One region of the Xenorhabdus sp. XBWT genome, then DNA from elsewhere that is predicted to be linked to it. Evidence: predicted binding sites of a transcription regulator. Region 1 holds the regulator's gene; each other region holds the start of a gene.

Region 1 (11,305 bases):
CCGATAATGCTTTCCTTGACCATGGTCAGCGTGATTTTGGTTATGCAGTCTTTGGCAAAGTGGTAAAAGGCATGGATGTGGTTGATAAAATTTCTCAGGTCAAGACAGAAAATGTTGGTCCTTATCAAAATGTACCAGCAAAGCCTATCGTGATCTTGTCAGCCAAGATCGAGCCTTAATCTGATATAAGCCTTCATCTTTCAAGTTGCTGTTTTGTAGGCTGCTCTCACTCACCCCAGTCACATAGCCGTCTATGTTTCTGGGGATTAATGAGAGGTTCCTGCCTCTCACCAAGGGACAGTCTTTGGCTGGACAAATTCGTTCCCGACGAACTTGTCGGTTCCTTTGCTGTCGCGCTGTCTCTTGAAATCCATTGGTTATAAGCCATAAGTAGATACTCGGATAATCGCCCTTAATTGTTTGGGTTGCACTTTCTTCTCTGAGTTTCCCTTCTCTGTCGCTACTATTCTAACAGTGCTTCTGTGGTATGATGAGTACTTCGTTGCCGTTAATAGTGTTTACCTGATTTTATTTTACCGTGATACATAATGCATAATACCCTAATGTGGGTAGGGTAACTTATAAAACTATAAAATCAGTAGGATATACTCCTATGTTATTAATAATAGATAATTACGACTCTTTTACATTCAATTTATATCAGTATTTTTGTGAGTTAGGGACAGAGGTTTTAGTTAAACGCAATGATGAGTTGCAGCTTGAAGATATCGAAAAGCTGGCACCCACGCATTTAGTGATTTCACCTGGGCCTTGTACGCCAAATGAAGCAGGGATCTCGCTGGAAGCGATTTCGCATTTTGCCGGAAAGTTACCTATTCTCGGTGTGTGTTTGGGGCATCAGGCGATAGGGCAAGCTTTTGGTGCGAGCATAGTCAAAGCCCGTGAAGTGATGCATGGAAAAACCAGTTTGCTTCATCATTGTCAGCAGGGGGTATTCAAGGGATTGGATCATCCATTGACCGTCACTCGTTATCACTCTTTGGTTATTGCTGCGGAAACCCTTCCGGCATCATTTGAAGTAACGGCATGGAGCCAACGCAATGGTGATGTGGATGAAATCATGGGGATACGCCACCGTACTTTGCCACTGGAAGGGGTGCAATTTCACCCAGAAAGTATTCTTAGTGAGCAAGGACATGAGTTGTTGAATAATTTTCTTAAATATTAATCTGGTAACACCAAACCCCTCACTCCACTGTTTTTTTATTTGCTATAATGTGGTTTTTTATTCATATTTAATGACTATTATTTCACTTAGATGTGGCAAACATAAAAACAAGGTGAGGGAAATGGTAGGAAATCCTCTGGCTTGTTCTGTTGGTTGTGCCGCTCTGGATATTATCAATACGCCAGAAGTATTGGCCGGAGTGGAAGAACGTCATGATATGATCATTTGCGCATTGGAGAATCTGAACCAAAAATATGGCATTTTTCAGAAAATTCGTGGAAAAGGGCTGCTTATCGGCGCTGTATTGAAAAAAGAGTATCAGAGTAAATCCAGAAATATATTGCAGAAAGCGGTTGAACAGGGGTTGATGTTATTGAGTGCAGGAGACGGTATTCTGCGTTTTACGCCGTCATTGGTGATTCCTGAGGATGATATAGCAGAAAAGGCATGGCACGGCTGGATATAGCGATAGCGCGGTGGTTAGATAAATAAGCTGGCAGCCAGATAAAGCAATAACAGAACAAAGAAGCCAGTGGGAATCTCGTAGATTACACTGGCCCGGTTTTTCAGGAACTAACGGGTCCCATAAACGACAATAGTTTTACCATGTGCAGAGATCAGGTTTTGATCTTCCAGCATTTTCAGAATGCGGCCAACTGTTTCACGTGAACAACCTACAATTTGTCCAATCTCCTGACGTGTGATTTTAATCTGCATACCATCAGGGTGAGTCATCGCATCAGGCTGCTTAGCCAGATTGAGTAATGTTTGGGCGATACGGCCTGTAACGTCCAGAAAGGCTAAGTTACCCACTTTTTCGGAAGTTGTTTGCAGGCGACTTGCCATCTGAGCAGATAAACGCATTAGAATGTCAGGATTAACCTGAATTAACTGACGGAATTTCTTGTAAGAAATTTCAGCCACTTCACAGGCGCTTTTAGCGCGCACCCATGCTGTACGTTCTTGCCCCTCTTCAAACAATCCAAGTTCACCAATGAAGTCTCCCTGATTTAAATAAGAGAGAATCATCTCTTTACCTTCTTCATCTTTTATTAGAACAGCAACTGAACCTTTAACAATGTAGTAAAGCGTTTCTGCTTTCTCGCCTTGATGAATAAGCGTGCTCTTGGATGGATATTTGTGAATATGGCAGTGTGACAAAAACCATTCAAGAGTAGGGTCTGTTTGTGGCTTGCCGAGAACCATTCGCTTTATCCTCTGTTGTTATTTCTGCCTTTATGAAGTGAGAAACAGGCCGTTTCTCTTAAGGCTAGTTTTATAAAGTCAATAGATTAACATATTAACTTGCTGAAAAACTGACAAACGAGAATTTTATATGGATTATAAAAATTTCAATATACAAGTGTATTGATCTTAACCCATATACCTTGCCAGTCTCGCATGTAGACTTGTTTGTAACACAGGAAAACGTTTCTGTCTTCTCTTGTATCGCTTCAGCATATTAAACTGGTTATCAGATTACCAGAAATTGGTCTAGAGACGTGGTCTTATTGATTTTATATTTATAATAACGAAAGATAATGCTGAATACTGTCCTTTTAGTGAAGTATTTCACGTTGTTTTTGCATGTATTAGCTTCTTCATGGTTATGATTTTTATCAGGCTGATTTATAGCCACATAAATCACTTATTTATTTTAATAAAACAGGCGGCATTATTTTTTGTTACCTGTTTTATTAAAAATAAAATGAAGCCTAGATCATGAGATCTTTTTACCTTCCAGTAATTGTTTGACGAGCGGTGCCATAATTAACTCCATAGCCAACCCCATTTTTCCACCCGGCACGACGATAGTATTTATACTGGAAATAAATGAACCCTGAAGCATTGCCAGTAAATAGGGAAAATCAATTTGGGTTAGACCTCGAAAACGAATCACGATAAAACTTTCGTCTAACGAAGGAATGGCCTTGGCAGAAAAAGGATTAGAGGTATCAACAGTGGGAACGCGCTGGAAGTTGATGTGTGTGCGTGAAAATTGAGGAGTGATATAGCGAATATAATCGTCCATTGAGCGAACAACAGAATCCATGACAGCTTCTTGAGAGTGTCCACGCTCGCTGGTATCACGGATCAGTTTTTGTATCCATTCCAGATTGACTATAGGTACAACACCAATCAGAAAGTCAACATAGCTGGCAACATTATGTTGTGGCGTGACAACACCGCCGTGCAGCCCTTCGTAAAACAGAATGTCGGTGTTTGACGGCAATGGTTCCCATGGTGTGAAAGTGCCTGGTACTTGGTTATAAGGAACAGCTTCATCATAGGTATGGAGGTATTTGCGGCAGCGACCACTGCCTGTTTCCCCGTAATCATAAAACGTCTTTTCCAGCATGCTGAAATCATTGGCTTCTGGCCCAAAGTAACTGATATGCCTGCCCTGCTCTTTCGCTTTTCGGATCTCAGCATCCATTTCTGGGCGAGTATAACGATGAAAACTATCTCCTTCAATGAGTGCAGCAGTTACATCAAGTTGTTGGAAAATCTTACGAAAAGCTACACTGGTAGTTGTCGTTCCTGCTCCACTGGAGCCAGTGATTGCAATAACAGGATACTTGGCAGACATGAACAGACTCCTTATCAATAAAAATTGGGATTATCTTTTTAATCAGTCTCTTATGATGAATAAAATGGGCCAAACCTTATGGGCGGAACATCTCTTTAGGCATGATATTGACAGTTTCATGTAATTCAGACCATACCAGCAGAACCTCACCTCGTTCAAGCTGACGTTTGACATCCTGTACTTTTTGTTCAAGTGTTTTTTCTTGATCACCGTAATCTGTGCCTTCACGTAAGACAAAACTTTCAATTAAGTTGAGTAGAGTATCGGTTTCAAGTTGTTGCCACGGTATCATCATTGTAATTGCTCCTGATGATGTTTTGATTGTTCTGAAATTAAGTGTTTTTCGGATAATTGTTTTAAATGAGATAGCCTTAAATAAGGCGCCAGCCAGTGTGGTTTATGGGGACAAAAATTCTCACTCATAATGAATTGATTTCATGATTAGTTATCTTGTGTGTGGAATAACATACTGCTATTTTTCTTGAAAGGAAATGTTGACCATTTGGGTGAGGGGAATCTACCCATGACTGTAAGTTTGTTATTCTCGCTTAGTACATTTATGTTTATTTCTGCTGTCACTCCGGGCCCAAACAACTTGCTGCTAACATCAGCGGGCGCTACTTTTGGTATCCGTCGCTCTGTACCACTTTGTTTGGGTATTGTATTGGGAATGCAGACAATTTTATTGCTGTCTGCCTTTGGTGTTGCTGCATTGCTGCTGATCTACCCTGCGATGCATACTGGTCTGAAAATACTCGGTAGCCTGTATTTGTTGTGGTTGGCTTGGAAAACGGCGACTTCACACTATAAGCAACTACGTACAGCGCAGGTGACAGGGACACCCATCAAGATTCATCAAGGCTGGTTACTGCAATTCCTGAACCCCAAAACATGGTTGATGGGATTGGGGGCAGTCAGCAGTTACAGTCTGCCCGGATCACTATATAACAATTCGATATTGGCTATCAGCGCAGTAATGTTAATCTCCAGTGCAATAGCTGGTGCAATCTGGCTTATGCTCGGCTCATTGATTGGCTGTTTATTAAGAAATCGCCATGCGTGGTTCATATTTAATATTGCGATGGGGCTGCTGACCGCCGCTTGCGTCCCTTTAATCTGGGTTAGCTAAAATTAGGGACTGGAGTCAATTCATGTCAATATTTTTACTGCCAAAGAATAATGTCAGTATAAAGCCTGATAGGTAAGCGACGAGCAATCCGGCACCATATACTGCCATGCCCGTGAAGATACCATTGTTGGAGGTCATCAGGGGCAGCGCGACCAAACCGGAAGGGCCGAAAACACTATTTAATCCGACTGGTAATCCCCACCAGGCAATCAGACCGATAAAAAAGCCGCCAACTGCACCACCGAGACAGGCGGTGACAAAGGGTTTTACGCGAGGCAGTGTTACGCCATAAATCAAGGGTTCCCCAATTCCCAGAAACCCCGGAATGATGGCACCTTTGATTTGAGTGCGCAACAAGGAACCCTTTTGAGCTTTCAGATATAACGCCAGCGCAGCACCCACCTGACCTGCTCCGCCCATTGCGAGAACAGGAAACAGGGAGTTGAAACCCTGTGCATCCATCAAGGCAAAATAGACGGGGACGAAGCCTTGATGCACACCAAACATTACAGCGATTAAGAACAAACCTGCCAGAATTGCTGTGCCGAATGGGTTGCCATTCAAGTTCATGAACAGCCATGACATCGTGGTAAATAAATAACTCCCGATGGGCATAATGATGATAAAAGCAACAGCACCCATGATAAGCAGAGTAATAGCAGAAGTCAGGATCATATCGAGGTCAGATGGCATGACTTTGCGGATTTGCTTTTCTACCCATGCCCCGAGAATACAGGCAATCAGTACACCGATGATGTTACCTCGAGGATCGATGGCGAATCCAAAGAAATTATTTATGCCGGAATAGAACCCGCTGTTGGCTTCGGCGTTATAACCCAATACGAATAAAGATGCGATAATTGCACCATTAACCCCTGATCCGCCAAAAGCTTTTTGCGCATTGTAGCCAATCAGGATGCTCAGAAAGCTGAACATGCCTTTGCTAAAGATTTTCATATAACCGATCATCTCGACCAAAGTCGCGTCGGGATGCACAGCGTCTTTGACAAAAATCTGCTCCAGCAGGGTAGCAAACCCCAATAACAGACCAACAGCAATAAATCCGGGGATTAAAGGCGTGAAGATGGTGGCAAATTTAGCCAGAAATTTATGGATTGGGCTGGTTTGTTTTTCTTTGAGATATTTTTTGTTTGAGGTGGCGATATCTTTTAGGTTTTCAGAATAGTGCTCAGTGACATGAAGTTTTGGTTCATTGGAGTTATATGATTCACTGAGCAGTGTATTCATGATATCTGCGGCTGTTTGAGCTTTACCGGGGCCAAGGACAATCTGAAGTTGGTCATCACTTTTTATGACGCCTAAGACGCCCGCGATTTTCTGCAATCTGATTTTATCGGCAAGTGAATCATTGCGTAAAGTCAGCCGCAATCGGGTCATACAATTACTACTGTGTGTAATATTACCTGTCCCGCCAATGGCGTTGAGTATTTCGAACAGCATTTCCCGACTAATTTTAGCCATTTATGCCCCCTTCCAAGAGGTAATGATTATCGGTCTTTTGAGATGCTTGGCCGGATAAGCCCTTGATGCTTTTTCAATAATTTTTTGGCTTTTTCGGCACTTATATCCGATAAAATCATCACAATTGCAGTTTTACAGTGACCACCACAGGCATTCAGGGTTTTTTCGGCGGTTTCCCTGCTGCACTCGGTGGCAGCCATAACAATATTTTTCTGACGTTCGATTAACTTGGCATTTGTGGCTTCCACATCTACCATCAAATTGCCATATATCTTGCCAATGCGGATCATGGCACCTGTCGTGATCATATTCAGCACCAGTTTTTGTGCTGTTCCGGCTTTCATGCGAGAAGAACCTGTCACAACTTCCGGCCCTACTACGGGCGTGATAGCAATGTCAGCCAATTGCGTCATCGGGCTAACAGGATTACAACTGATACAGGCTACGGTAGCGCCAACGGATTTAGCATATTCCATTGCACCTAATACATAGGGTGTCCTGCCACTGGCTGCGATCCCCACGAGGATATCCCGCTGATTAAAATGTAGTTCCTTAAGATCGCCTGTGCCTAACTTCCGGTTATCTTCCGCATTTTCGACCGCTTTCAGAATTGCCTGATGCCCACCCGCAATTAAACCGATCACCTGTTCTGGCTTTGTACCATAAGTTGGCGGACATTCACTGGCATCTAAAATACCCAAACGTCCAGAAGTTCCGGCTCCACTGTAAATTAAACGCCCTCCCTGACGAAACGCCTCTGCGACCTTATCAACTACTTTGGCAATTTGCGGGAGTGTTTTTTCAACGGCGATAGCTACTTTTTTATCTTCATCATTGATAACTCGCAGCATATCGAGTGTTGATAGTTGATCAATGTCGGAACTGGCGGGATTGCGACTTTCTGTCACCATATTGCTTAAGTCTATTTTCGTCATTTTTTGCCGTATGTTTATGGGGGATTAATGAGGTTAAATTACCGTATTGAGTGCTTGGTATAAAATATATCAATAGATTCAACTTTTGTGTAAGTTTAAATGAGAATCAATATATTAATCGAGAAGGTTTGTCAATATATAGGAAACTCTATATTTATATCGGCATAACTGGATATATTCGTGCAACTAAAAAAGGGGGGGTGGAAAGGATTTTTAATTTTAAAAATTAAGTTTTAATTAAAAAAAGAGGTGAAGGTAAAATAGTTTTTTGTGAAAGAGATATTTTACAACCAAATGATTATATTATCAATAAAGAAGTTCAATGAAGTTATCTTAAAGTAATAAGATAACTTTTTATTATCAGGTGATAATAATTTTTCATTATGCCCGATGATAAGAAAATTTTAAAATGGTAGGGGGTTTTTATTCTTTATCTTGATTAAATACACAGTTATTAAATTATAGTAATGGCTTATATTTTATAAGGCATCCATAAAATGAAAAAATATTTCTATTTTAATAAAATTAAAAATGAGAGTGATTCTGAATAGGTTTAGGGATAAGAGTGAGATTTTTATTTTTCTCTGGGTGGCTCTATTTAACGGGATTTGTCTTCCAGCTTTATGTCATCAAAGCAGGATGAAAATTTATAAGGTGTCGGTATATGAACTCATATTATTGTAAATATACTCGTTTTTTAGTTTTTTCAGTTATAACACTTGTTTTTTCCTCTTTGATGACAAACATATATGCAGAAGGAGTACTCTCAAAGGAAGAAATATATATTAAAAAAGAAAACAAAATTGGTTCAATAAATAGGCAGCCTGATAAAGATAATGAAAGACTTTCAGATATCAAAAATAATAAAGTTGATATAGTAGAGGGAAACAATAACTCTTCTGAATTGAATGCTCAGTATATCATTGCAAAAAATATTCAGGCAGCAGGGATTGTATTATCCTCCTCCCCATCTCAATTGACTGAACAAGCAGCATCCTACGCTTTGGGAAAATTAAATAGTACAGTATCCAGTGAAGTTCAAAAATGGTTATCTCAATTTGGTACAGCCCGAATTAATTTCTCCCTTGATAAAAAAGGCAAGTTAGATAATGGCTCTTTGGATTTATTGCTTCCGCTTTATGACAACAAAACAGATTGGTTGATTTTCTCCCAACTGGGTTATCGGAATAAAGATAGCCGACATACTCTTAACATCGGTTTAGGAGGACGTTATTTCACATCTAATTGGATGTATGGTTTAAATACTTTTTTCGATCATGATGTCACCGGACGGAATAAACGTCTGGGTATCGGGGGAGAAGCCTGGAGTGATTACGTTAAACTCTCGGCAAATACATATTGGCGTCTGAGCCAATGGCATCAATCTCCAAAAGAGATAGATTACGAAGAGCGCCCAGCTAATGGTTTTGATCTCACCGGGGAGTTTTTCCTACCCGCTTACCCACATTTCGGTGGCAAGTTGAATTATGAGCGGTACTTTGGTGCTCAGGTTTCTCTGTTCAATCGTGATACTAAACAGAAAAATCCCAGTCTTGCCAGATTTGGTCTGAATTATACACCTATTCCGCTGGTTACTATGGCGTTGGATTATAAACACGGAAGCGGTGGACGCAGCGAGGCCTTGTTCCAAACCAGTCTGAATTACCGATTTGGTGTACCTTTTAGTACCCAAATCTCACCTGGAAATGTGGCTTCCATGCGTACATTGGCTGGGAGCCGTTATGACTTGGTTGCAAGAAACAATAACATTGTTTTGGATTATAGAAAAAAACAGGAACTGCAAATCACTTTGCCTCACTCTATCAGTGGATATAGTACTCAGCCAAAATCAGTCGAAGTTCAAGTAACTTCCGATAAACCCGTCAAGCAGATTACATGGCGGGCAGATGAGGGGTTTATCCAAAATGGGGGAGCACTCCCGCATATAAGTAAAAATAACGCTATTGAAATTGTGCTACCAAAATATATCCGCCACGGCATAAATCGCTATCTGGTTTATGCCGTGGCGGAAGAAGAGGATGGCAGGCAATCCAAAACGGCGGAGATGTTCGTCATCGTTGAACCTTTTATCATTAAAGGCAAGCCTCAAAATATTATTGTAGATGGAAAAGCTGTTCATATATTGGCTGCGACTATCACGTACGGTCAGCAAAATAACGCCGCTCTTTCCAATGTTGTAATCCCAAGTGTTAAATGGACGGTTGAGCTTCCTGAGGGCAGTTCATCAGGAGAAAAAAATCCTATTGAATTTCAGGCTATATCCGATATAACCAATGATAAAGGGCAGTTAACGGCGACATTAAGTAGCACTGAGATTGTCAGGAATGCGTTGGTTTATCTCGAAATAGACGGAATGCCCAAGATAAAGATAGCGACCATCAGTTTCAATCATATTCAGCCTGAGTACTCAATTGACTCAATGACAGTTTCACCGGAAAGCCCTATTGCGCTAGGCAATGAGAATGACATTTATACCTTTGTGGCAACCATTTTGGGCACTGATGGTCAGCCATTGAAGAATAAAACCGTAAATGCGGGTTGGCGTGTAGATCCAGCGAATAACAATGTGAAATTGAAAGAGAGTGACACGACAGATGATGAAGGGCGTTTGATTGCGACGTTGAGTAATACATCCCAGAAACCTGCGGAAGTGAAGGTCGGACTTAAAATTGGACAGGGTAAAGAGAAGTTCTCGGAGCCAGTCGCTTTTGTGGCTGATGATAAGCAAACCATAAAAATTCAATCTTTGGTTATTGATTCTAATCAGGAATTAGAGGCAACGGGAGAAAATAAATTCACCTTCACGGCAATGCTGGCTGATGAGACGGGAAAGCCAATTAAAGACAGCACGCCCATTTTCCCTACATGGCAAATAGAGAAAGGAGTCTCCGGTATGAAATTAACCGTAGGATCGCTGAAGCCAAACAGCAAAGGAGAACTAGTGACAACGGTGACCAGCACACAAGAGATTAAAGACGCCCAAATCTCTTTATCAATTCAGGATGATATAAAAACATTATCGCCACTTTTTACCTTTATTCCGGCAAAATCCGTCAATATTCAATTAAGAGATGAAATAGAAGTTTCCCCAAGCGAGCCTATTTGGGGTAATGGACAAGATGCATATACCTATAAGGTTTTAGTTGTCGATCCGACAAATGGACAACCTATGCGTCACTGGAGTTTCGCGGAAGTAGAATGGAGTATTAAAAATAACAAATTGCCGGATGATTTAATTTTCAAGGATATTCAGAAAACGACGGATGCTGAAGGCTATTTAACGGTCTCATTAGTGAGCAAAGTGGGCGTGAATAAGATCACAGTCAAAATAGAGGTTAATAAAAAGCACACAAAGCGCGCGAAAACAAAGGTAAATTTCAAGGCAGTACCACAATTCGCAGGGCTTGAGCTTTCCGCTCAAAGCCACCATATAAATATACCGGCAACAGAGCAGGATAAACCTTATAATGTTCATAGCGATTTAGCTGTTAAATTGATAAAAGGATCATCTGCTTCTTCTGGATATATCGTTGGTGATAATGTCAAATATCACTCGTCAAGTGAGGTTGTAAAAGTATTTTCATCCGGAGATATTATTTTCCCTGCTGAACACTTCACCACATCCAAAGGACCAACCATCGTCACGGCAACAGTAACAGATCCTGATACAGAAGCTATATATGTCTATGAATATCGTTTTAACCCACAGAGATATGTTTTCAGCCCTGAGGTTGGTAATGATGGTCTGGTAAAACTGGGGGAAAATTCAGGAAACAGTATATGTGAAACCCTTGATTCCAAATACTCATGGGGACATCGTGCAAGTTCAATGACTGATCAAGATATTGGGATATCTGCATCAACAGAGACTAACCGTTCATTGCGGTATGAGTATCATCAATTCCCGGGTTACGGTCTGTTACCTTATCCATATGAACAAAACACGAATATAAAAGTTG
Region 2 (11,305 bases), 1.1 Mb from region 1:
CCAAGATGCAGTACGTCACGCTATATTTCATATGTAACTTTGTGCCATATGTAACACATTCCGTATACAACAAAACAGAGTGGACAATTTGTTAATGAGGTCACATGTTAACTCAGGAATGGCTATAGAAGGTAGTTATTGATGCAATCGATACCGTCGTAACGTTCTTTCGCTGAAAAAATTTCCAACTGAGATAAATCATCTATTGATATTTTGAACTTCAATACGCATTATTCAATAGTCGGCAAAAGCCGTCATATTAAAAGGTAAAATAAATTGTATGGAATGGATCGCTGATCCTACGATATGGGCTGGTTTGGCCACACTTATCGTTTTAGAAATTGTTCTCGGAATTGACAACTTAATATTTATTGCCATTCTGGCAGACAAACTTCCTGAAAAACAGAGAGATAAAGCTCGCCTGACAGGGCTTTCCTGCGCTCTTATCATGAGGATATTGCTGTTATTCAGCCTGTCCTGGCTCATTTCCCTGACTAATCCATTGGCTACCCTGTGGGAGCACTCTTTCAGCGCCCGTGATTTAATTATGCTGATAGGGGGTATTTTCTTGCTGTTCAAGGCCACAATGGAGTTAAATGAACGGTTGGAAGGGAAAAACCTGCATACCAATCAACAACGCAAAGGAGCTAGCTTCTGGCCTGTTGTTGTGCAGATTATAGTCTTGGATGCTGTATTCTCTCTGGATTCCGTCATTACTGCCGTGGGTATGGTCGATCATATTGGTATCATGATTGCCGCTGTTATCATTGCCATGATCCTGATGATATGGGCCAGTAAGCCTCTGACGAGATTCGTCAATGCGCACCCCACGATCGTTATCCTATGTCTCAGCTTCTTACTGATGATAGGTTTCAGCTTGGTTGCAGAAGGCTTTGGTTATTATATTCCGAAAGGCTATCTTTATGCTGCCATCGGCTTCTCCATCATGATTGAAGCACTGAACCAATTCGCCCAGTTCAATCGCCGCAAGTTCTTGAGCGCTTCCCGCTCCCTGCGAGAAAGAACCGCAGAGGCCGTTCTGCACATTTTAAATGGCAAACGTGAAAACACGGCACTGGATAATCATACTTCCGATCTGATTGCTGATGATTCGGATAACAAAGAAGTCTTTGAACCTCAAGAGCGTCAGATGATCGCCCGCGTTCTCAGCATGGCACAACGTACCGTCAGTAGCATCATGACTTCACGCCATGATGTTATTTATCTCGATGTCCATGCTCCGGCCGAAAAACTGACCACGCTGCTGGAACAAAAACCCCATACACGAATTGTCGTCACTGATGAGCAAACCAGCGATGAACCTCTCGGCGTTGTGCATGTGATCGATATCCTTAATCAGCAACTGACCCATAATATGTTCGATTTACGGCAATTAGTGCAACAACCGCTGATTTTCCCGGAATCTCTCTCCTTGCTGCAAGCACTGGAGCAGTTCCGTCAAGCCCAAACACACTTTGCTTTTGTCGTTGATGAGTTTGGTTCTGTTGAAGGTGTAGTTACGGTAACCGACGTGATGGAAACAATTACTGGTAATTTGCCGGTAGGTAGCGGAGAGCTGGATGCCCGCCATGATATTCAAGTTATGGAAGAGGGATATTGGGTTGCCAACGGGTTTATGCCACTGGAAGATTTAGTTCTTTACGTACCATTACTATTGGACGGAAAACGCGAATACCAGACACTTGCAGGCCTGTTGATGGAACATCTGCAACATATTCCGCAACAAGGTGAGCAGCTACAGATTGGTGATTACCTGTTTGAACCACTGGAAATCACCAGCCATCGCATCAATAAAGTGAAGATCATCTCACTGAAAGTTGAAGCAGAAATATAATCCGTAGTTATAAAATTAATTATCTAATGAAAAACCGGCATAACGTCGGTTTTTTTATTCCCATAAATTTTATAAGATCAGTCACATAGCTAGCTATGCTCTTGGGGATTAATGAAAGGCTCCTGCCTTTCACCGGAGGTCAGCCTTTGGCTGGGCAAATTCGTTCCCGACGAATTTGTCATTCCCTTGCCGTCGCGCTGCATCTTGAAATCCATTGTGTATATAAAGGAATAGAAAAGTTAACCTTAAATACTATGATAAGAGCTATTTTTTATTCAGCAAATCCTTTAGCGTTTTATGATCCTCACTACTACTATGCCTTTCGAGCCAATCTTTGATTGATTTTTTGGCCTTTTGCTGTAATTCATCGCGCATTAAAGATTCTACATTCAGCGTATACTGCAAATTATCCCAGCTGCCATAAACTCTCAAAGGAATTTTTAATTGCGCCAACTGGCGTACAAATTCGTTCTGCTTGCCCCACCCGTTTGTTAATTGCACCAACAATGCCATATCGGCATTCTGCTTCAGTAAATTCGTTTTACCCTGCCCACGAATATTTAACATACCTGAAGTTGCGGCAAGCTCATCAATTTTAACTTCACCGCGATCCAATTTCGCTGTCACCGACATATTTCTCGCTTCAGTAAAACTATCTGTATTTGTCGGTTGGTCAACTCGATCTGTCACTCGTGAAAAAGATTGCTGAATAAGCTGAGGAATATTCAATCCTTCCAGACGCACATTTTTCAGCCCTAGATTCAAATCACCTTGCCAGTAATGGGAAATGGCGTATTCATCATAACCTTCACCAACCAAATCACCAGCTACATTAAGCTGACCACTGAATACCGTCGGCAGGGCCAATGTGGTTAACAAAGGTTGCAATTCAATTTTCTGCAAGCGTGGTTTTATGTGTAATTTTGCAGGTATTATCGTGGCATCAATTGTGCCCGGAAATGTAAAATGCCCACTAAACACATCTCCGTTTAATTTTTCAATTTCCGTCACACCATCATTATTTACAGCTTTCAGGTCAAAATTATCAATATCCATACCCTGATAAATGAATTTACCTACTGTAAACGAGATATTCGCATTAAATCCTTGCAAAAACGTAAGATCATAATTGGTTAAGGGCGATACTGATGTCGCAATTACCGGTTTTAATGAGTTATTTTCGATTCGGTAATCATGTTTTGCCTGTGGGCTGTTTTTAGGCAAGGTATCCCAGCCCATTAGATTATCCAGATTCAACTTCGAAGAGGCCAGATGAATGACATATTGCGGCTTATCTTTCAAGGCAGCAGTAATATTCCCTTTCAGGTCACTCTCTCCATTCACGGTTAACGCTATTTTTTGCAATGCAAGTGATTCGGATCGCGCCTGATATTTGGCTACAGCACTGCCTGCCCCTTTAATCCCTTCAGATGGCAGCCCGACACCCTGCAACTGGTATTCGAGGGAATTTATATCAGCCGATATCTGCTGCGGATAATCTGAAGTATTCACTGATGCATTAAGTGCAAATGCCAATTCTTGCTGGTTCTTGTTGATTCTACTGCTAACTACAAGACTAACGTGATCTTTATCATTGCGTGCCAGCAGTAAATTGATATCACGGACATTAAATTGAGAATGATCTTTGGTTTGCCAAATCAGTAAACTATCAACTACTTTGATTTTGGCAATATCCAGTTTCCAAGGCTGATCACTTGCAACCATGGGATAATGAATACCACTTTCGGGTGCAATGGGGGCTTCTGTCCGCTTCTGAGGTTGGCTATCCGGAGTAATTCGCAAGACAGCTCCTTTCAGCATCACTTCGTTAACAGAAAGTTGGTGAGATAACAGAGGTAATAATTCCACATCCAATCGCATGTTTTCTGCAATAATCGCAGGTTGTTTAGCATTCTGAGCAGTCAGTGATATCTGTCCGGTCAGAATGCTCAATTTTGGCCAAACATGCCAGCGCAGATCATCTTGCAGCACGAGATGGTAACCACTCTTTTTTTGTACCTGCTTAACTATATAGTCACGAAAATCATTCGGATTAACCAGCATGACCAGCGTAGTTAAACCAGCAACAATAACAACAAAAAAAATAACGAGTGTCGTCAATAATCTTTTCATGACTTCCCCAGTCTCATGTCCACAAGATGACTATTTTTCACCAAAAAGTGTCACCGGAAAGCTTTACCAGAAAAGATTAATCCTCGCTGATTCGGCTGCCTACAGCTCCTTGCTGATTTTTATATTTAGCATCCTGACGTCGGTTATAAGGCCTCTCAGCAGAACCTGACAGCGGTTCAAAACTTAATGCACCTATGACCATGCCGGGACGCAAAGCTAAAGGCAGTTTGCCTGAATTATAGAATTCCAGGACTATTTGCCCCTGCCAGCCCGGATCAATGCGGTGTGCCGTCACATGAACCATCAGGCCAAGACGCGCCAGAGACGAACGTCCATCCAGCCAGCCAACTAAGTTATCAGGCAATGTGACAGATTCCAGTGTCACCGCCAGAGCCAATTCACCCGGATGAAGGAAAAACGCTTCCCCAGCCGGCAAAGTGATTTCATCGCTCATGACACGGTCAAGCGCTGCATTGACTTCAGCCTTAGGACCACTCAGGTCGATATAGGCAGCAGTATGACCACGAAAAACACGAAACTGATTCCCAAGGCAGACATCAGCAGTTGCCCCATTAATGCGTTCGACAGGAGGGCGTGGGGTAATTACCAGTTTACCTTCATCTAGCCATTTAATAATGTCACGGTCACAGAGTCGCATTATGTCCTCTCAAATAAGATAATACTTATGAATACCAAACAGCATATTATTCGTAAAATTGGCCAATCTTGGCTTTTAAGATATCAATGGCTACGCGGTTCTTCCCTCCGCGAGGAACAATAATATCTGCATATTGTTTTGATGGCTCGATGAATTGCAGGAACATTGGGCGCACAGTTTTATTGTATTGCTCTATGACGGAATCCAGCGAACGTCCGCGTTCATTTACATCACGTTTGATACGGCGCATCAGGCAGATATCCAGTGGTGTATCGACAAAAATGGAAAAATCCAGCTCCTGGCGCAAGCGCTTATCCGTTAATAGTAGAATACCTTCAAGGATAATGACTCTTTTCGGTTCAAAATGGATGGATTCGGGTTTGCGGGTGTGTTCGGCATAGTCATATTGCGGCAATTCAATGGATTTTCCGGCTTTCAGTGCCTGAAGATGCTCGAACAATAAACTGTGATCCATTGAACTTGGATGATCGTAATTGACTTTATAACGCTCTTCCATTGGAGTATTGCTTTGATCTTTGTAATAACAATCTTCTGGAATAACGCCGATATTGTGATCACCTACCTGTGCACGTAATTCTCTATAAAGCGTGTTGGCAATAAGGCTTTTGCCTGAGGCAGAGGCACCTGAAATACCTACAATTGTACACTTATGTGCTTCATCAGCCATGATAGAAATAACCTGGTTAAAAAAGAAAAAATAAAGTGGGTACATGGGATTCGATACACCATGTTTGGCGGATTATAGGGAGTTAATGACTTCTATTCCAGAGTAAACAAGATAAGTCTCGTTTTTTTCAATACACTTCGCATAAAAATCCCGCAATTTCATGCTCTAAATAGAGAAAATTCTAAGAAGAGTTTTCAAATACGGCCACGAAAGCTATTTCTAAAATTGATCCCAAACTTGAAAGACGAAAGGTATAGAAAAGATGCAATTCCAGCGGCAGATCACCTTTGCTCCCCATAAATATTCAGGAATGCTAAATGAAATATGCTAATAATTTAAGGACTATTAATAAAACGCCGTTCTGTATAAATAAGAAACATTAACAAAACGGCGTTTATTCATGCAATTACTTAAATCAAACTGCACGGAAGGAAATTTCCGTCGGAATTTTTTCACCAGTCCAATACATCTGAGCAGAAATATTGGCTGCAATTTCACGGTAGATATCCGCAAATTCACTATCAGGCTGGCTGCTTACTGTCGGTTCACCACGATCAAGATCTTCACGCAGTGAGATATGCAGCGGGATCTGCCCCAATAATTGGCAATCATATTTTTCTGCCAATTTTTCTGCTCCTCCTGTACCGAAAATCGGCTCATGATGACCACAATTGCTGCAAATATGACTGCTCATATTCTCAATAATACCCAATACCTGTACATTGACTTTCTGGAACATAACGATGCCTTTCATCGCATCAATCAGGGCAATATCCTGTGGTGTTGTGACAACCAATGCCCCTGTTACCGGAATATTCTGGGACAGCGTTAACTGAATATCCCCAGTTCCAGGCGGCATATCAATCACCAGATAATCCAGATCAGGCCACAATGTATCCTGCAACATTTGCATCAAAGCCTTGCTCGCCATCGGGCCACGCCAGACCATTGCATTATCATCAGTAACGAGATAACCGATGGAGTTGGTTGCCATGCCGTGCACCATAATCGGTGCCATATGCTGACCATCAGGAGAGGTCGGCCGTTCTTTGGCTGTACCGAGCATATTGGGGATGGATGGCCCATAGATATCCGCATCCAGAATACCGACTTTCGCACCTTCCTGTGCCAGCGCCAGTGCCAAATTCACCGCCGTACTGGATTTCCCCACCCCCCCTTTTCCTGAACTCACCGCCACAATATTGCGCACACCATTAACGCCCGGCAAATTATTGGCACGGCGCAATGTATTGATATCGTGGGTCAGTCGCCAGTCAACGGATTTTGCTCCCGTCGCAGCTTGTAGAGATAACGTCGTTTCTTTCTTTAAAACTTCAAAGGCCCTTTTCCAGACAAACGGCATCATTAATTCAATATGCAGTGTTCCATCCAATATAGTGCAGTGATGCAATGCTTTCAGAGCAATCAAATCCCGCTCTAATGTTGGATGTTTGAATGTTGCCAGTATTTTCGCAACATGTTCTTTCAGCAGGTCAGGATTGGTCTGCTCGGGGGATTGTGAGTTCATCCCGGCTCCTTTTGATTTATCTTTTTTCAATCTATACCCAATGGATTTCAAAATGCAGCCTGAAAGACGGCGGGTATAAAACTGTTTGGTCATCATAACAGAAGCTAACGACTTCGGATAAGGCAACAAGTAAAAGTAACGAAGTTCTTGCGTTACCCTAGCGACAACGCTCCTTATCAGGTAACATCAAAAACCCTTTTCATTTTTACGGAAGTCAGATCCTAACTATGTCTCAAGTCGCGAACAAATTATTGGTGACCTGTGCGTTGCCTTATGCTAACGGTCCCATCCATCTCGGTCATATTCTGGAACATATTCAGGCTGATATTTGGGTTCGTTATCATCGAATGCGCGGCAAAGAGGTTCACTTTGTCTGTGCCGATGATGCCCACGGTACGCCAATCATGCTGAAAGCCCAGCAAACTGGTGTTTCACCAGAAGAGATGATTGCCAAGGTGAATCTAGAGCATCAGCAGGATTTTGCCGGCTTTGCTATCAGTTATGATAATTATCACTCTACACACAGCGAAGAGAACAAAGCGTTTGCATCACAAATCTATCTGGAACTGAAAAAGAACGGTTACATCAAGAACCGGACGATTTCTCAACTGTACGATCCAGAAAAAGGAATGTTCCTGCCAGACCGTTTCGTCAAAGGTTCCTGTCCAAAATGTAAGGCAGAAGACCAATATGGCGATAATTGTGAAGTCTGTGGAACCACTTATTCCCCAACCGAATTGATCAACCCGCGTTCTGTTGTTTCTGGGGCAACACCAGAAATGCGTAAGACAGAGCATTTCTTCTTCGATCTGCCTGCATTCAGCGACATGCTGCAAAAATGGACTCGTTCCGGCACGTTGCAGGAACAAGTAGCGAACAAAATGCAGGAATGGTTCGATTCAGGTCTGCAACAATGGGATATCACCCGTGATGCGCCGTATTTCGGTTTTGAGATCCCTGATCAACCAGGCAAATATTTCTATGTCTGGCTGGACGCTCCAATTGGTTATATGGGTTCATTCAAGAACCTGTGTGACAAGCGGAGTGACCTGAATTTCGATGAATTCTGGGAGAAAGATTCCAAGACTGATCTCTATCATTTCATCGGCAAAGACATTGTTTATTTCCACAGTCTGTTCTGGCCTGCAATGCTGGAAGGCAGCAACTACCGTAAACCAACCAATCTGTTTGTTCACGGTTATATCACCGTTAACGGCACCAAGATGTCTAAATCCCGTGGGACTTTTATCAAGGCCGAAACCTATTTAAAACACCTTGATGCAGACTGCCTACGTTACTATTACGCTGCTAAGCTTTCTTCCCGCATTGATGATATAGACCTGAATCTGGAAGATTTTGTTCAACGTGTAAACAGTGATGTCGTTAACAAAGTAGTGAATCTTGCCTCACGCAATGCGGGTTTCATTAATAAACGCTTTGGTGGCAAGCTGGCTGATCAACTCGCTGATCCTGAGTTGTACCAGAAGTTTGTTGATGCCGCACAGGTTATCGCAGAAGATTTCACTAATCGCGAATTTGGTAAGGCAATCCGTGAAATCATGGCACTGGCTGACCTCGCTAACCGCTATGTTGATGAACAAGCACCGTGGGTTGTAGCGAAACAAGAAGGCCGTGACGCCGATCTTCAGGCTATCTGTTCAATGGGAATTAACTTGTTCCGTGTGCTGATGACTTACCTGAAACCCGTCCTTCCGGGCTTGTCCGCACGTACAGAAGCATTCTTGAATACAGAACTGACTTGGGATGGTATCCGTCAACCTCTGCTGAACCATGACGTTTCCCCATTCAAAGCTCTTTTTAACCGCATTGAGATGGCTAAAATTGAAGCGATGGTTGCTGATTCAAAAGAGAACATCGAGCCTAAAAAAACGGTAACAGGCCCGCTGGCAGATGATCCGATTCAGGACACCATCACATTTGATGATTTTGCCAAGATTGACCTGCGGATCGCATTGATCAAACAGGCAGATTTTGTCGAAGGTTCAGACAAATTGCTGAAATTATCCCTTGATATCGGTGGCGAAACTCGTCAGGTTTTTTCTGGGATTCGTTCTGCTTATCCTGATCCGAAAACGTTAGAAAACCGTCTGACCGTGATGGTTGCCAACCTCGCACCACGCAAAATGCGCTTTGGCATTTCAGAAGGCATGGTAATGGCAGCAGGCTCCGGCGGAAAAGAAATTTTCCTGTTAAGCCCGGACAGCGGCGCACAACCAGGCATGCAGGTTAAATAATCGATATATTCTGACAGAATATTAATTATTACCAGACAACATTATTGTTGTAAAGATAGTAAAGCGGGCTAAAAAAAGCCCGCTTTTTTATGTGATGTATGGCACATTTAGAAAGTTAATCGTATGATGAACTCTCCCTATATTGAGGAATTATCGATTATGTCTTTCCAAAACATGCTGATGATGGGCTGGCAATATCTGCGCGCATTCGCACTGCTCTATTTGTGCTTGATTGCGGGGAATATCATTTCAGCATTCCTTCCTTTCTCTCTTCCCGGTAGTATTATTGGTTTACTTATCCTTTTCGGTTTACTGGCATTCCAAATTATTCCCCCACATTGGGTGAAGCCAAGTTGTAGTCTGTTGATGAAGAACATGACATTACTCTTTTTGCCTATTGGGGTGGGGATCATGAATTATTACCCACAACTCAGCCAACAAATGCTCCCAATCGTTCTTTCATGTGTCGTCAGTACAGTGATTGTCATGATTGCCGTTGCTTACAGTTCCCACTATATCCATCGCGAACGCATCATTATTGGTTCCAAACAAGAAGCAACTACTACATCACAACAACTTGAAGAGAAAGAAAAATGTTGAGCTATATCTGGTGGTCACTGCCATTAACACTACTTGTATTTTATCTAGCCAAAAGACTGTCTATACGATTAAAACTTCCTGTATTTAATCCCTTATTGATATCAATAACCATTATCATTCCTTTGCTCCTGATGACACATACATCATATGAGCACTATTTTGCAGGCAGCCGGATATTAAACGATTTGCTGCAACCAGCCGTAGTCGCTCTTGCTTTTCCTCTTTATGAACAGCTGCACCAAATCCGTACTCAGTGGAAATCAATCATTACCATTTGTTTTATCGGCTGTATTGTCGCAATGGTAACCGGTACAGCTATAGCATTATGGGCAGGTGCAACACCTGAAATCGCAGCCTCAATTCTGCCTAAATCTGTGACAACCCCTATTGCTATGGCGGTAGCCAATTCCATCGGTGGGATTCCTGCCATCAGCGCTGCTTGTGTGATCATGGTGGGTATTTTAGGTTCTATCTTCGGTCATAACCTATTTAATCTTCTTAAAATAAAAACGAAGGTTTCCCGAGGATTGGCTATGGGTACAGCAGCTCATGCAGTAGGAACCGCCCGCTGTGCTGAGGTAGATCATACTGAAGGTGCATACAGTTCACTGGCCCTGATGACCTGCGGCATTATTACTTCACTGATTGCACCTTTTTTATTCCCGATACTGCTTCACTTGTTTAGTTGATTATTCTACAAATGATTTTCATCTAAATAGTTACCAAACCGTAATAAAAAAGTGAAAGAATTAATAAAAATCATAATAATTTGATTTGTATTGCTAAAATAATAGCTTTATTACACAAATTTCATTGATTTTATGGCTGTTATCACATTACAAACCTAAACAGACATCCTAGAATGGCCTTCAATTAATTTGGAGATCATTCTATGCAAGCTCGTTTTAACGCTATTTGGTCAGAAATTACCCCTAAACTGCAACAAGCTTTGTTGCCTTATATCGGAAGTGACGATTTTCCAGCCATGCTGACAACGGAGCAGGTTGAGTCCATCAAGCGGAACAGTGGCTTTGATGATCACGCTTTGGCATTTGCCTTATTGCCATTAGCTGCTGCCTGCTCTATTGCTCCTATTTCTCATTTTTATGTCGGTGCAGTTGCACGGGGAGAAAGTGGTAATCTCTATTTTGGCGCCAATATGGAATTTCCGGGAGTGCCATTGCAGCAAACCGTTCATGCAGAGCAATCAGCAATAACCCACGCTTGGCTTCATGGCGAAAAAAAACTGGCTTCCATCACTATCAACTATTCACCTTGTGGTCACTGCCGACAATTTATGAATGAATTGAACAGTGGAACACAATTAGAAATTCACTTACCTGATCGCCCACCATTAACTTTGGCCGATTACCTGCCTGAAGCCTTTGGTCCGCGTGATTTAGCTGATACCCCACTGCTGTTGGATACAGTTAACCATGACCATCAGTTGGCTACCCATGACAATTTAGTGCAAGCCGCATTAGATGCTGCGAACCGCAGCCACGCGCCTTACAGCCAATCCCATGCAGGTATAGCATTACAAGATAACCAAGGGAAAATTTATACTGGCCGTTATGCGGAAAATGCT
Region 3 (11,305 bases), 1.0 Mb from region 1:
TCTGATAATATATTACCTGTTATTTTCTTATGACAGATGGAATAAAACACGATGACGAAGCGTGACAGATTACTCTCCCGATTGGGGATCACTCAATGGGTTTTGCGCAGCCCGATGGCGTTGCAAGGTGAATTATCTGTCCTCATCCCTGATTCAACCCGTCTATTGATCATTGCTCATGATCATATCGACTTAAGTCATTCATTGTTTGCTGATATTTTCACAGCCATGGGAATTAACGCCTCATTGGTATATTGCATCACGACAAAAGATGTTGAGCTACTTTCGGAATCAATCCACTGCCCATGTTGGCTGTTGGGAGTTGATATTACCTTATCAATACAAGGGATTTCTTTGAGAAGCTCGGCATTAAATGACTTATCTCTTGATGGGAATGCAAAACGCGCTCTTTGGCAACAAATTTACCATTATGAAGAATATTTCTCTATTAACTCCCGTTGATCTTCCCTTGGCATTTCAAATAGAACAAGCCAGCCACACGTTTCCATGGAGTGAAAAAACATTTTACTCCAATCAGGGAGAACGCTACCTCAACTATAAAATAACGTTGAACGACCGGATTATCGGCTTTGCGATAACGCAATATGTCATGGACGAAGCCACCCTATTTAATATCGCCATTTATCCTGAGTATCAATCAAAAGGTTATGGCAGGGAATTGCTGGCTTATCTCATCAATATATTGCCTGAAAAGCAAATAAACACACTATGGCTTGAAGTACGGAGTTCCAATCGGCCTGCAATCCGTTTATATGAGGATTTGGGCTTCAATGAAGTCTCCATCCGCAAGAATTATTATCCGACTGCCGCGGGAAAGGAAGATGCCATTATTATGGCGTTGCCGTTGTTTGGTGAAATCTGACAGAGATTCATTGTTTTTCATTGGCTGATTTATATTCTTTCACATAGGGGAAAGCACGGCAATCAGACAATCAATAAAGCAGCGTATTTAAAGTTATAAATCAGGTGAATTATTCACTAGCGAGTCTTTTTTAGCTTTGGGAAGCCGCGCAACGATTGATAAAGTGCTTTCGCGTTTAGTTGAAATGTATGAGAGTGATTTCTTTTTACTATATCCAGTTTTGCTAAAATCGATTTATAGACATAGCCCGACAATCATTGATTGTTTATAGTACCAAGTTCAGCGAAAATAAGCGCCAATTACGATTAACACAACGGATTTGAAGGCGGAGGCCAGCAGAGGCCGCTTCCTAAATGATATCAATCCGTATATAAACTAGAAGATCCCAATTGATGTCAAATTCCCCATTTCTGCAAGAAGTCGCTAAACGGCGCACCTTTGCAATCATTTCTCACCCAGATGCGGGTAAAACCACTATTACCGAAAAAGTATTACTGTTCGGACAGGCAATCCAGAAAGCGGGGACGGTAAAAGGCCGTGGTTCTAACCAACACGCTAAATCAGACTGGATGGAGATGGAAAAACAGCGCGGTATTTCGATTACTACTTCCGTGATGCAGTTCCCTTATGCAGATTGTCTGGTTAACTTACTGGATACCCCGGGACACGAAGACTTCTCCGAAGATACTTATCGTACTTTAACCGCTGTTGACTGTTGTTTGATGGTGATTGATGCCGCGAAAGGGGTTGAGGATCGTACCCGTAAGCTGATGGAAGTTACCCGTCTGCGTGACACGCCAATTCTGACATTCATGAACAAGCTCGATCGTGATATCCGTGATCCGATGGAACTGATGGATGAAGTGGAAAACGAGCTGAAGATCGCCTGTAGCCCGATTACATGGCCTGTTGGCTGCGGTAAATCTTTCAAGGGTGTTTATCATCTTTACCTTGATGAAACTTACCTGTATCAATCTGGTCAAGGTCATACAATTCAGGAAGTCCGCACTATCAAGGGTCTGGATAATTCTGAACTGGATGCGGCGATAGGTGAAGAGCTGGCGAATCAATTGCGTGAAGAGCTGGAACTGGTCAAGGGTGCATCCCATGAATTTGATCAGGATGCTTTTTTACAAGGTGAACTGACACCAGTATTTTTTGGTACAGCATTGGGTAACTTTGGTGTTGATCATATGTTGGATGGCCTTGTTAAATGGGCTCCGACTCCGATGCCTCGACAGACTGACGCACGTAAAGTCACCGCAAGTGAAGAAAAATTCACTGGGTTTGTTTTCAAAATTCAGGCCAATATGGACCCGAAACACCGTGACCGTGTGGCATTTTTGCGTGTTGTTTCCGGTAAATATGAAAAAGGCATGAAACTGCGCCAAGTGCGCATCAAGAAAGATGTCGTTATTTCTGACGCCCTGACTTTTATGGCAGGAGATCGCGCTCATGTTGAGGATGCCTATCCGGGAGACATTATCGGTCTGCACAATCATGGCACGATCCAGATTGGAGATACCTTTACCCAAGGTGAAGAGCTGAAATTTACCGGTATTCCTAACTTTGCCCCAGAACTGTTCCGCCGTATTCGTTTACGTGATCCATTGAAACAGAAGCAATTGCTGAAAGGTCTGGTTCAATTATCCGAAGAAGGAGCAGTGCAGGTCTTCCGTCCGTTGATGAATAACGATCTGATTGTCGGTGCAGTCGGTGTACTTCAGTTTGATGTTGTTGTTGCTCGTTTGAAGAGTGAATACAACGTTGAAGCACTGTATGAGCCTGTTAATGTTTCTACCGCCCGCTGGGTAGAATGCAACGATGTGAAGAAACTGGAAGAGTTCAAGCGTAAGAATGAGCAGAACTTGGCTCTTGATGGTGGTGATAACTTAACCTACATTGCACCTACGATGGTTAATTTAAACCTGACCAGTGAACGCTATCCTGACATTGATTTCCGTAAGACACGGGAACATTAATATTTTTCCGGGTCAACTCTCCTGTTGGCCCTTAATTTTCAATATATATTCTCTGTATTATTCTTCAATTTAAGAATAACTCTCTGCTTTAAGGAAAATATTCGTTATTTTTTGTAAAGCTGATTTTATCGCCACTGTCTAATTGACATACTGTTCTAGTACAGTTCTAGTTTATATTAAAAAAGGTGGTAGGATGAAAAATATCAAATTTGCACATTCGCTACTGGCTGTTGTTCTAGGCTCGGTACTCGTTATTGGTAATGCTCTGGCAACCGAATCCTCTTCAGGAAAAACAGAGGAAAGTAAGGGGCAGAAAATCGATAAATCCATAGACAATACAGGGAAAAAAATAGATCACACTTTTCAGAATGCAGATGCTTACTTGGACGATAGTGCTGTCACAGCAAAAGTGAAAGGAAAGCTACTGGAGCACAAAGGAATAAATAGCAATGAAATTTCCGTGAAAACCGAAAAAGGCATTGTTTATCTTTCTGGTTTTGTCAAAGACAAACATCAAGCAGCGGAAATTGCTGAAATTGCTCATGGCGTGAAAGGTGTCAAATCTGTTAAGAGTACTATAGAAATTAAGAAATAACTGACATTCTAAAAAGGGTGGCTAATAGTAAGCCACTCTTTTTTTATTGTCATTCAGGCGAAATATTGCCCAACGATGCTATAAATCCCCGGTCTGGCTTTGGCTGACTTCAGACGTGACATTCCCTCCTTAATAAATATTAATATTTAGGCAAGTCTCGACAGGTTCAGAAATTGCTACAACAAACAATAGAAATATTTAAGGATAGGTGAGATGCTGTTTCCATGGCGCTGATAGTTGTCCTCGACAAAATGACTCCTGCTAAACTTACTCATGGCATAGGGATTTCTCCTGAGCAGGAAGTTCGTCTCATCGTATATTCTGTCTCCAAAGAGCATGATCTGCGTAAGGCAGGTATGAGCAGAAGATTCTAAATATAAAGTGTTTAATACAAGCTAACAAATTAATCACTTATGTAACAATATACTCATGATATTCAGCAAATGTATTATGCTTTGATATTATTATTGGCTTTTAGAGGGGGAGAATAGTGGGGAAACATATTCGAATAACGCTGGGTAATATAGAACCTTTGGCTTATAACTCGCAGATCAAACCCGGGAAAATTGCTCTCGTTTGTGAAGGTGGTGGTCAGAGAGGTATTTTTACCGCTGGTGTTTTAGATGAGTTTCTTCGCCTTGGTTTTAATCCGTTTGAATTGTTTCTCGGAACGTCGGCAGGTGCTCAAAATCTTTCTGCTTATATTTGTGGTCAACGAGGCTATGCACGTAAAATCATCAATCGTTATACAACCGATCCCGCTTTTTTTAATCCCCTGCGTTTTGTTCGTGGTGGGCATCTGATCGATTTGGATTGGTATATGGATACCATATCCGAACAATTACCGCTTAATATCCCTGTTGGGATACGCCAATTTGATGCAGGACGTGAATTTTACATGTGTGCCTGTCGTGCTGATAATTTTAAACCTGATTATTTGCATCCTAATGACAAAAATTGGATGGACATATTGAAGGCTTCCAGCGCTATTCCGGGATTTTATCGTAATGGCGTTACCCTTGATGATGTTGTTTATCAAGATGGAGGTATTTGCGATGCGATACCCGTTCAAGAAGCCTATCTCCGTGGTGCGGATACAATTGTTGTAATCCGGACAGTTCCTTCACAGCTTTACTATACACCCCAGTGGTTCAAGCGTATGGAGCGTTGGTTGGAAGACAGCAGTCTGCAAAAAATGGTTAAGATGGTTAATCTCCATGCCAACAGTTACCGCCGGACGCAAAAATTTATCGAAAATCCACCGGATGATGTGCAGATCTTCGAAATCTATCCGCCAGCCCCATTGGCGACAATGGCATTGGGAAGCCGAATTAGTGTATTGAATCAGAATTATCATTTGGGGAGACGCTGCGGGCGATATTTTTTGGCAACTATTGGGCATACGTTTGTGGACGGAAAATTTGGGCATATTGAACGTAAAAGCTATGGTGTATGTCGCAGCGGATTAAATTCAGATAGTGTCAATCATAGCTGCTTTCGGCGGAACCATTTCCTGAATCACACCAATCCTCTGATAGTGGGGGCACCTGCCTCTGATGTGATAGACAACACACAGGCAACAGAGCAAGATCATGATGGATAATTTGGATAATTTGGATAATTAGATGTTTATTGATACACATTGCCACTTTGATTTTTCGCCTTTTGCTGGCGATGAAATAAAAAGTCTGGAACAAGCCAGAAAAGTGGGTGTAGAAAAAATTATTGTGCCCACGGTAAGCCAAATAAATTTCCAGCGGGTTGCTGCATTGGCAGAGGCTTATCCTTCAATTTATGCTGCGTTCGGTTTACATCCGCTTTATATCCGTCAACATCAAAATGCACATTTGGATGAGTTGAACCAACAGTTACAGAAAAAAAGCGCCAAATGTGTGGCGGTAGGCGAGATAGGCCTAGACCTTTATATGCCTGAACCGCAGTTTGAGATGCAAAAAAGTGTATTGGAAGCACAGCTGAAGCTGGCCAAACAGTATGATTTACCCGCGATACTTCATTCCAGAAAAAGTCATGATCAATTGGTCGCAATTTTACGAAAACATAAATTGCCACGTACTGGTGTGATTCATGGTTTTGCAGGAAGCTTCTCACAAGCCAAGGCTTTTATTAGCCTGGGATTTTATATTGGCGTAGGAGGAACCATTACTTATGACAGAACACAAAAGACACGTAATACTATTTCACAGCTACCCTTGTCATCATTAGTGTTGGAAACTGATTCGCCTGATATGCCTCTGGCAGGATCCCAAGGCCAACCCAATCGACCTGAAAAAGTTGCACAAGTTTTTTCAGTACTGTGTGAATTGCGTACAGAATCACCGGATGAGATTGCCAATCAAATTTATCATAATAGTAGAGTACTATTTTCACTGGGCTGATTTTAATAGGCAAAACTCATTGAGTTTTTTAGCTGTGGATTTATATAATCGGTTTTCATTAAACATTAATAATATTTAACTTATATTCTCTGCTTATTTATTCTTTTTTTTACCTTTTTTCCCGCTAAATTATCTAGTCCCACCGAAACTAGGCGGATTTATGTGATGTGTATCTCATTTTTCGTTTTTATATTACTTTTTGCTGTATTAAATTGTGATGTTAGTTGCTTGTTCCTTTTTAGTACTAGGTATAATCAGCACACACACAATGTCAGTAGGAAATTACAAAAAAACTGACATATTTTTTATTATTCATTCAGTGAACAGGGATTCTTCCAATGCAACTCCTTATGAGCCTGGTCGGGATGGCAGTGCTGATTTTTATCGCAGTACTCTTCTCCAGTAACTATCGAGCTATTAAAATCCGTACTGTCCTGGGCGCCTTCCTGATTCAGATTGCTATTGGGGCATTTGTACTTTATGTACCCGCTGGTAAAGACATTCTGGGAGGAATGTCAGAAGGCGTTTCCAATGTGATTGGATATGGCCAGAAAGGAACAGACTTTATTTTTGGCGGATTGGTTTCCGACAAAATGTTTGAACTGTTTGGTGGCGGTGGTTTTGTTTTTGCCCTGCGTGTTCTGCCGGTAATTGTTTTCTTCTCCTCACTTATTGCCGTGCTTTATTATATGGGCGTTATGCAGCTTATCATCAAAATCTTGGGTGGTGGCTTGCAGAAAATACTGGGAACATCCCGGACTGAATCTTTGTCTGCGACCGCGAATATTTTCGTAGGTCAAACCGAAGCCCCTCTGGTTGTTCGTCCTTATATTTCTACCATGACCCAATCTGAGCTGTTCGCTGTTATGTGCGGTGGCTTGGCCTCTGTAGCGGGTTCAGTATTGGCGGGCTATGCCTCTATGGGTGTTCCATTGGAATACCTGATTGCAGCTTCATTTATGGCGGCACCGGGTGGTCTGCTGTTTGCGAAACTGATGGTGCCTGAAACCGAAGAAACACATGATACTACTGATGCGATGTCACTGGTTGCAGCAGAAGAGCGTCCGGCAAATATCATTGATGCGGCCGCATCAGGTGCAGCATCTGGTATGCAATTGGCTCTGAACGTCGGTGCAATGTTGTTGGCATTCACCGCATTGATCGCTTTGTTAAACGGTATTCTGGGCGGTATCGGCGGTTGGTTCGATTATCCTCAATTATCCATGGAACTGGTACTGGGCTGGGCTTTTGCACCAATTGCTTATCTGATCGGGGTTCCGTGGCATGAAGCGACTATTGCAGGCTCTTTCATCGGCCAGAAACTGGTAGTCAATGAATTCGTCGCATTCATGAACTTTGGTGAATACCTGAAACCTGACAATATTGTTCAGGCCGCAGGCCTGCAAGTACTTTCCGAACATACCAAAGCCATTATCTCCTTTGCTCTGTGTGGCTTCGCTAACTTGTCTTCTGTGGCTATTCTTCTGGGCGGCTTGGGCGGTATGGCACCAAACCGTCGCGGCGATATTGCTCGTTTCGGCTTGAAAGCTGTATTGGCAGGCTCACTCTCTAACTTGATGAGTGCAACTATTGCTGGGTTCTTCCTCTCTCTGTAAAACGTAGGAAGCGTAGCACTCAGGAAGCGTGTATCAAATTGAATGCAGGTGAGATTTCTCACCTGCATTTGTTTTTCCCAACGCTATTTAATGTGACTTTTTTCACATTAAAATGTTTTCGTTTGCAAACCATATTTTATTAGTGTGATTTGAAGCACTAATTATTGGACATTTACATGTTCAAATAATGATATTCAAAGACTTAATGAATCAAGTTGATATCTGTGGGGTCATGCAAGAAGAAAGCCAGTATAGTGCAGAAATATTGCACAAAAATAGTGCGGAGAGAAGGAATTCAGTTGTTGCATCGTGTATTATCGTAGCAGCATCTTCAAGGAACTAAGTCCGCTCGCCAACAAACGAACATGTTGATTGTTAAGGACGTTAACTGTTAAAGATAACCGCGTTCGTTCAAAATAATCGTACAAAAGAAGATGTGAACTGATTCAGTCACGATAATAATACCGTTGGAGAGTTTTATGACCGATTTAACCGTCGCTGCCCAGCGCGCGCTGAGTCTGATGGATTTAACTACGCTTAATGATGATGATACAGATGAGAAAGTGACAGCACTTTGTCGTCAGGCAAACAGCCCTGCCGGACAAACGGTCGCCGTCTGTATCTACCCGCGTTTTATTCCTGTGGCGCGCAAGGTATTGCGTGAACAGGGAACCCCCGATATCCGCATTGCCACTGTTACCAACTTCCCACACGGTAATGATGATATTGACATTGCACTGGCTGAAACTCGTGCTGCCATCGCTTATGGTGCTGATGAAGTGGATGTTGTTTTTCCTTATCGTGCATTGATGGCTGGCCATGAACAGATTGGTTTCGATTTGGTAAAAGCCTGCAAAACTGCCTGTGCTGAATCAGGTGTCTGGCTAAAAGTGATTATTGAAACAGGCGAATTAAAAGAAGCAGAACTGATTCGCAAAGCCTCTGAAATCTCGATCAAAGCAGGTGCGGATTTCATCAAAACTTCAACGGGGAAAGTTCCCGTTAATGCAACACTTGAGAGTGCTGAAATCATGTTAACTGTCATCCGCGATATGGGCGTAGGTGACAACGTTGGTTTTAAACCCGCAGGTGGTGTACGCACAGCCGAAGAAGCGGCACAGTATCTTGCTCTGGCTGAGCACATTATGGGAGACAAATGGACTGACTCTCGCCATTTCCGTTTTGGTGCTTCCAGTTTATTGGGAAGTTTGCTGAACACACTTGGACACCAGAGCCAGAAGCAGAGTAGTGTTTATTGAGATCAATAATAATTCATTAAATGCCCGCTAAAATAGTGTGCATTACTGCCATTCTTTTCAAATAATAATGATTGGGAGGTAGCTTTGTTTTTGGCACAGGAAATTATTCGCAAAAAGCGTGATGGTCATCCACTGAGCGAAGACGAGATCCGTTTCTTTATTAACGGAATCAGTGATAATACGGTTTCTGAAGGGCAGATTGCTGCGCTGGCAATGACTATTTATTTCCATGATATGACAGTGGAGGAACGCGTTGCCTTGACTTTGGCAATACGTGATTCTGGTACAGTTTTAAATTGGAAAGCATTGAATTTGTCCGGCCCGATTGTTGATAAGCACTCGACAGGCGGTGTAGGAGATGTCACATCCCTGATGCTTGGCCCGATGGTGGCGGCTTGCGGAGGATATGTACCGATGATCTCTGGACGTGGTTTAGGGCATACCGGAGGAACACTGGATAAATTGGAATCCATCCCCGGTTTTGACATTTTTCCTGATGAGCATCGTTTCTGTGACATTATTCGGGATGTGGGTGTTGCCATCATCGGACAGACCAGCTCATTGGCTCCTGCGGATAAACGTCTTTATGCAACGCGTGATATCACTGCGACTGTTGATTCTATCCCTTTGATTACTGCGTCCATCTTAGGTAAAAAATTGACTGAAGGATTGGATGCACTGGTTATGGATGTGAAAGTAGGTTCCGGGGCATTTATGCCAACTTACAAACAATCGGAACAACTGGCTGAATCCATCGTCAAGGTAGCGAATGGCGCAGGCTGCAAAACAACCGCGTTGCTGACGGATATGAACCAAGTTCTGGCATCCAGTGCGGGCAACGCGCTGGAAGTTCGTGAAGCGGTTCAATTTCTGACAGGAGAATACCGTAATCCCCGGTTATTTGAAGTGACAATGGCTCTGTCTGCCGAAATGTTAGTTTCAGGTAATCTGGCAATCGATCGTGATGATGCACGCCGTAAACTACAAATGGTGCTGGACAACGGCAACGCGGCTGAAATATTTGGTCGTATGGTGGCTGCACAAAAAGGGCCGACTGATTTTGTCGAAAATTATGCCCGTTACCTGCCAACAGCAGAATTTAGTAAGCCAGTATTGGCTGGGCAAAATGGCATAGTTGCAGAAATGGATACCCGTGCGTTGGGCATGTCTGTTGTTGCATTGGGAGGAGGGCGTCGTAAGGCGACTGATCCTATTAATTACAGTGTGGGGCTGAGTGATATTGTTACGCTGGATATGCAGGTGAATGCAGATACCCCTCTGGCAGTGATTCATGCTAATAGTGAAAATGCTTGGCATGAAGCCGCAGAAGCTGTGCGTAACGCTTTTGTCTTGGAAAAAATGACCTTAGAAAAAAACGAAACAAAAGCTGCCACACCGATGGTTTATCGCCGTATCAGTGGATAAACCAAATAAGAATCAAAAATAGATTTTAATAGCCGACAGTTTCCGCATTGATAGCGTGAATTGACGCAGGAGAAAATTATGAAACGTACATTCATCATGGTATTGGATTCCTTTGGTATCGGTGCAAGCGCAGATGCTGCAAAGTTTGGTGATGAGGGGTCTAACACTTTAGGGCACATTGCTGAGCAATGTGCCCGTGGTGAGGCTGATATCGGCCGTAAAGGACCATTGCACCTGCCAAACCTGAGTCGTTTGGGATTGGGTAAGGCGATGGAAGAGTCTTGTGGAACTTTTCCAATTGGTTTGGATAAAGATGCCGACATTATTGGTGCCTATGGTTATGCGAGTGAACTTTCTTCTGGTAAAGACACGCCATCAGGTCACTGGGAAATTGCGGGTGTCCCTGTTTTATTCGACTGGGGCTATTTTCAGGACGAAGAGAACAGTTTCCCGCAGGAATTACTGGATAGACTGGTTGAGCGTGCCAACCTTCCGGGATATCTGGGTAACTGTCACTCTTCCGGTACCGTGATTCTGGATAATCTGGGTGAAGAACACATGAAAACCGGTAAACCGATTTTCTATACCTCTGCAGATTCTGTTTTCCAGATTGCCTGCCATGAAGAATCATTCGGTTTGGATCGCCTGTATGAACTGTGTGAAATCGCTCGTGAAGAGCTGAATATTGGTGAATACAACATTGGCCGTGTCATAGCCCGCCCATTTGTTGGGGATAAAGCGGGTAACTTCCAGCGTACAGGTAACCGTCATGACTTGGCTGTTGAGCCACCTGCCCCAACCATGCTGAAAAAATTGGTTGATGAGAAACAAGGTGAAGTGGTTTCTATTGGTAAGATTGCAGACATTTATGCAAACGTGGGTATCACCAAAAAGGTTAAGGCAACGGGCATTGATGCTCTGTTTGATGCTTCACTGATTGAAATGGAGCAGGCAGGGGATAACACCATCGTATTTACCAACTTTGTTGATTTCGACTCTTCTTACGGCCACCGCCGTGATGTAGCGGGTTATGCGGCAGCACTGGAATTATTTGACCGTCGTCTGCCGGAAATGCTGAAACTGGTTAAAGAGGATGACATTCTGATCTTTACCGCTGACCATGGTTGTGACCCGACTTGGGAAGGTACT

The links. The regulator CRP, encoded in region 1, controls carbon source genes, mostly activating them, when cyclic AMP is high. The targets are predictions, from matches to a motif close to ATGTGANNNNNNTCACAT.
Region 2: AC5JQI_RS06685 (CidA/LrgA family protein) is a predicted target of CRP. The motif match lies at 9,207-9,224, and genes of this name have one in related genera.
Region 3: AC5JQI_RS15870 (NupC/NupG family nucleoside CNT transporter) is a predicted target of CRP. The motif match lies at 6,017-6,034, and genes of this name have one in related genera.

Annotation. Positions count from the first base shown of each region.
Region 1 covers NZ_CM180990.1:353,572-364,876, forward strand. The annotation lists gene ppiA (peptidylprolyl isomerase A) at 1-179, shown strand, start outside; gene AC5JQI_RS01545 (aminodeoxychorismate synthase component II) at 614-1,189, shown strand; gene AC5JQI_RS01550 (aminotransferase class III-fold pyridoxal phosphate-dependent enzyme) at 1,311-1,655, shown strand; gene crp (cAMP-activated global transcriptional regulator CRP) at 1,763-2,395, opposite strand; gene AC5JQI_RS01560 (phosphoribulokinase) at 2,910-3,779, opposite strand; gene AC5JQI_RS01565 (YheU family protein) at 3,856-4,074, opposite strand; gene AC5JQI_RS01570 (LysE family translocator) at 4,303-4,908, shown strand; gene murP (PTS N-acetylmuramic acid transporter subunit IIBC) at 4,924-6,390, opposite strand; gene murQ (N-acetylmuramic acid 6-phosphate etherase) at 6,417-7,325, opposite strand; gene AC5JQI_RS01585 (inverse autotransporter beta domain-containing protein) at 8,062-11,305, shown strand, end outside.
Region 2 covers NZ_CM180990.1:1,484,050-1,495,354, reverse strand. The annotation lists gene AC5JQI_RS06715 (TerC family protein) at 281-1,855, shown strand; gene asmA (outer membrane assembly protein AsmA) at 2,120-3,988, opposite strand; gene dcd (dCTP deaminase) at 4,065-4,646, opposite strand; gene udk (uridine kinase) at 4,693-5,334, opposite strand; gene apbC (iron-sulfur cluster carrier protein ApbC) at 5,750-6,862, opposite strand; gene metG (methionine--tRNA ligase) at 7,090-9,117, shown strand; gene AC5JQI_RS06685 (CidA/LrgA family protein) at 9,277-9,717, shown strand; gene AC5JQI_RS06680 (CidB/LrgB family autolysis modulator) at 9,711-10,406, shown strand; gene cdd (cytidine deaminase) at 10,610-11,305, shown strand, end outside.
Region 3 covers NZ_CM180990.1:3,626,691-3,637,995, forward strand. The annotation lists gene AC5JQI_RS15835 (DNA polymerase III subunit psi) at 52-462, shown strand; gene rimI (ribosomal protein S18-alanine N-acetyltransferase) at 431-883, shown strand; gene prfC (peptide chain release factor 3) at 1,276-2,865, shown strand; gene AC5JQI_RS15850 (BON domain-containing protein) at 3,059-3,460, shown strand; gene AC5JQI_RS15855 (hypothetical protein) at 3,685-3,834, shown strand; gene AC5JQI_RS15860 (patatin-like phospholipase family protein) at 3,951-5,063, shown strand; gene AC5JQI_RS15865 (TatD family hydrolase) at 5,086-5,856, shown strand; gene AC5JQI_RS15870 (NupC/NupG family nucleoside CNT transporter) at 6,207-7,472, shown strand; gene deoC (deoxyribose-phosphate aldolase) at 7,952-8,731, shown strand; gene deoA (thymidine phosphorylase) at 8,816-10,156, shown strand; gene deoB (phosphopentomutase) at 10,235-11,305, shown strand, end outside.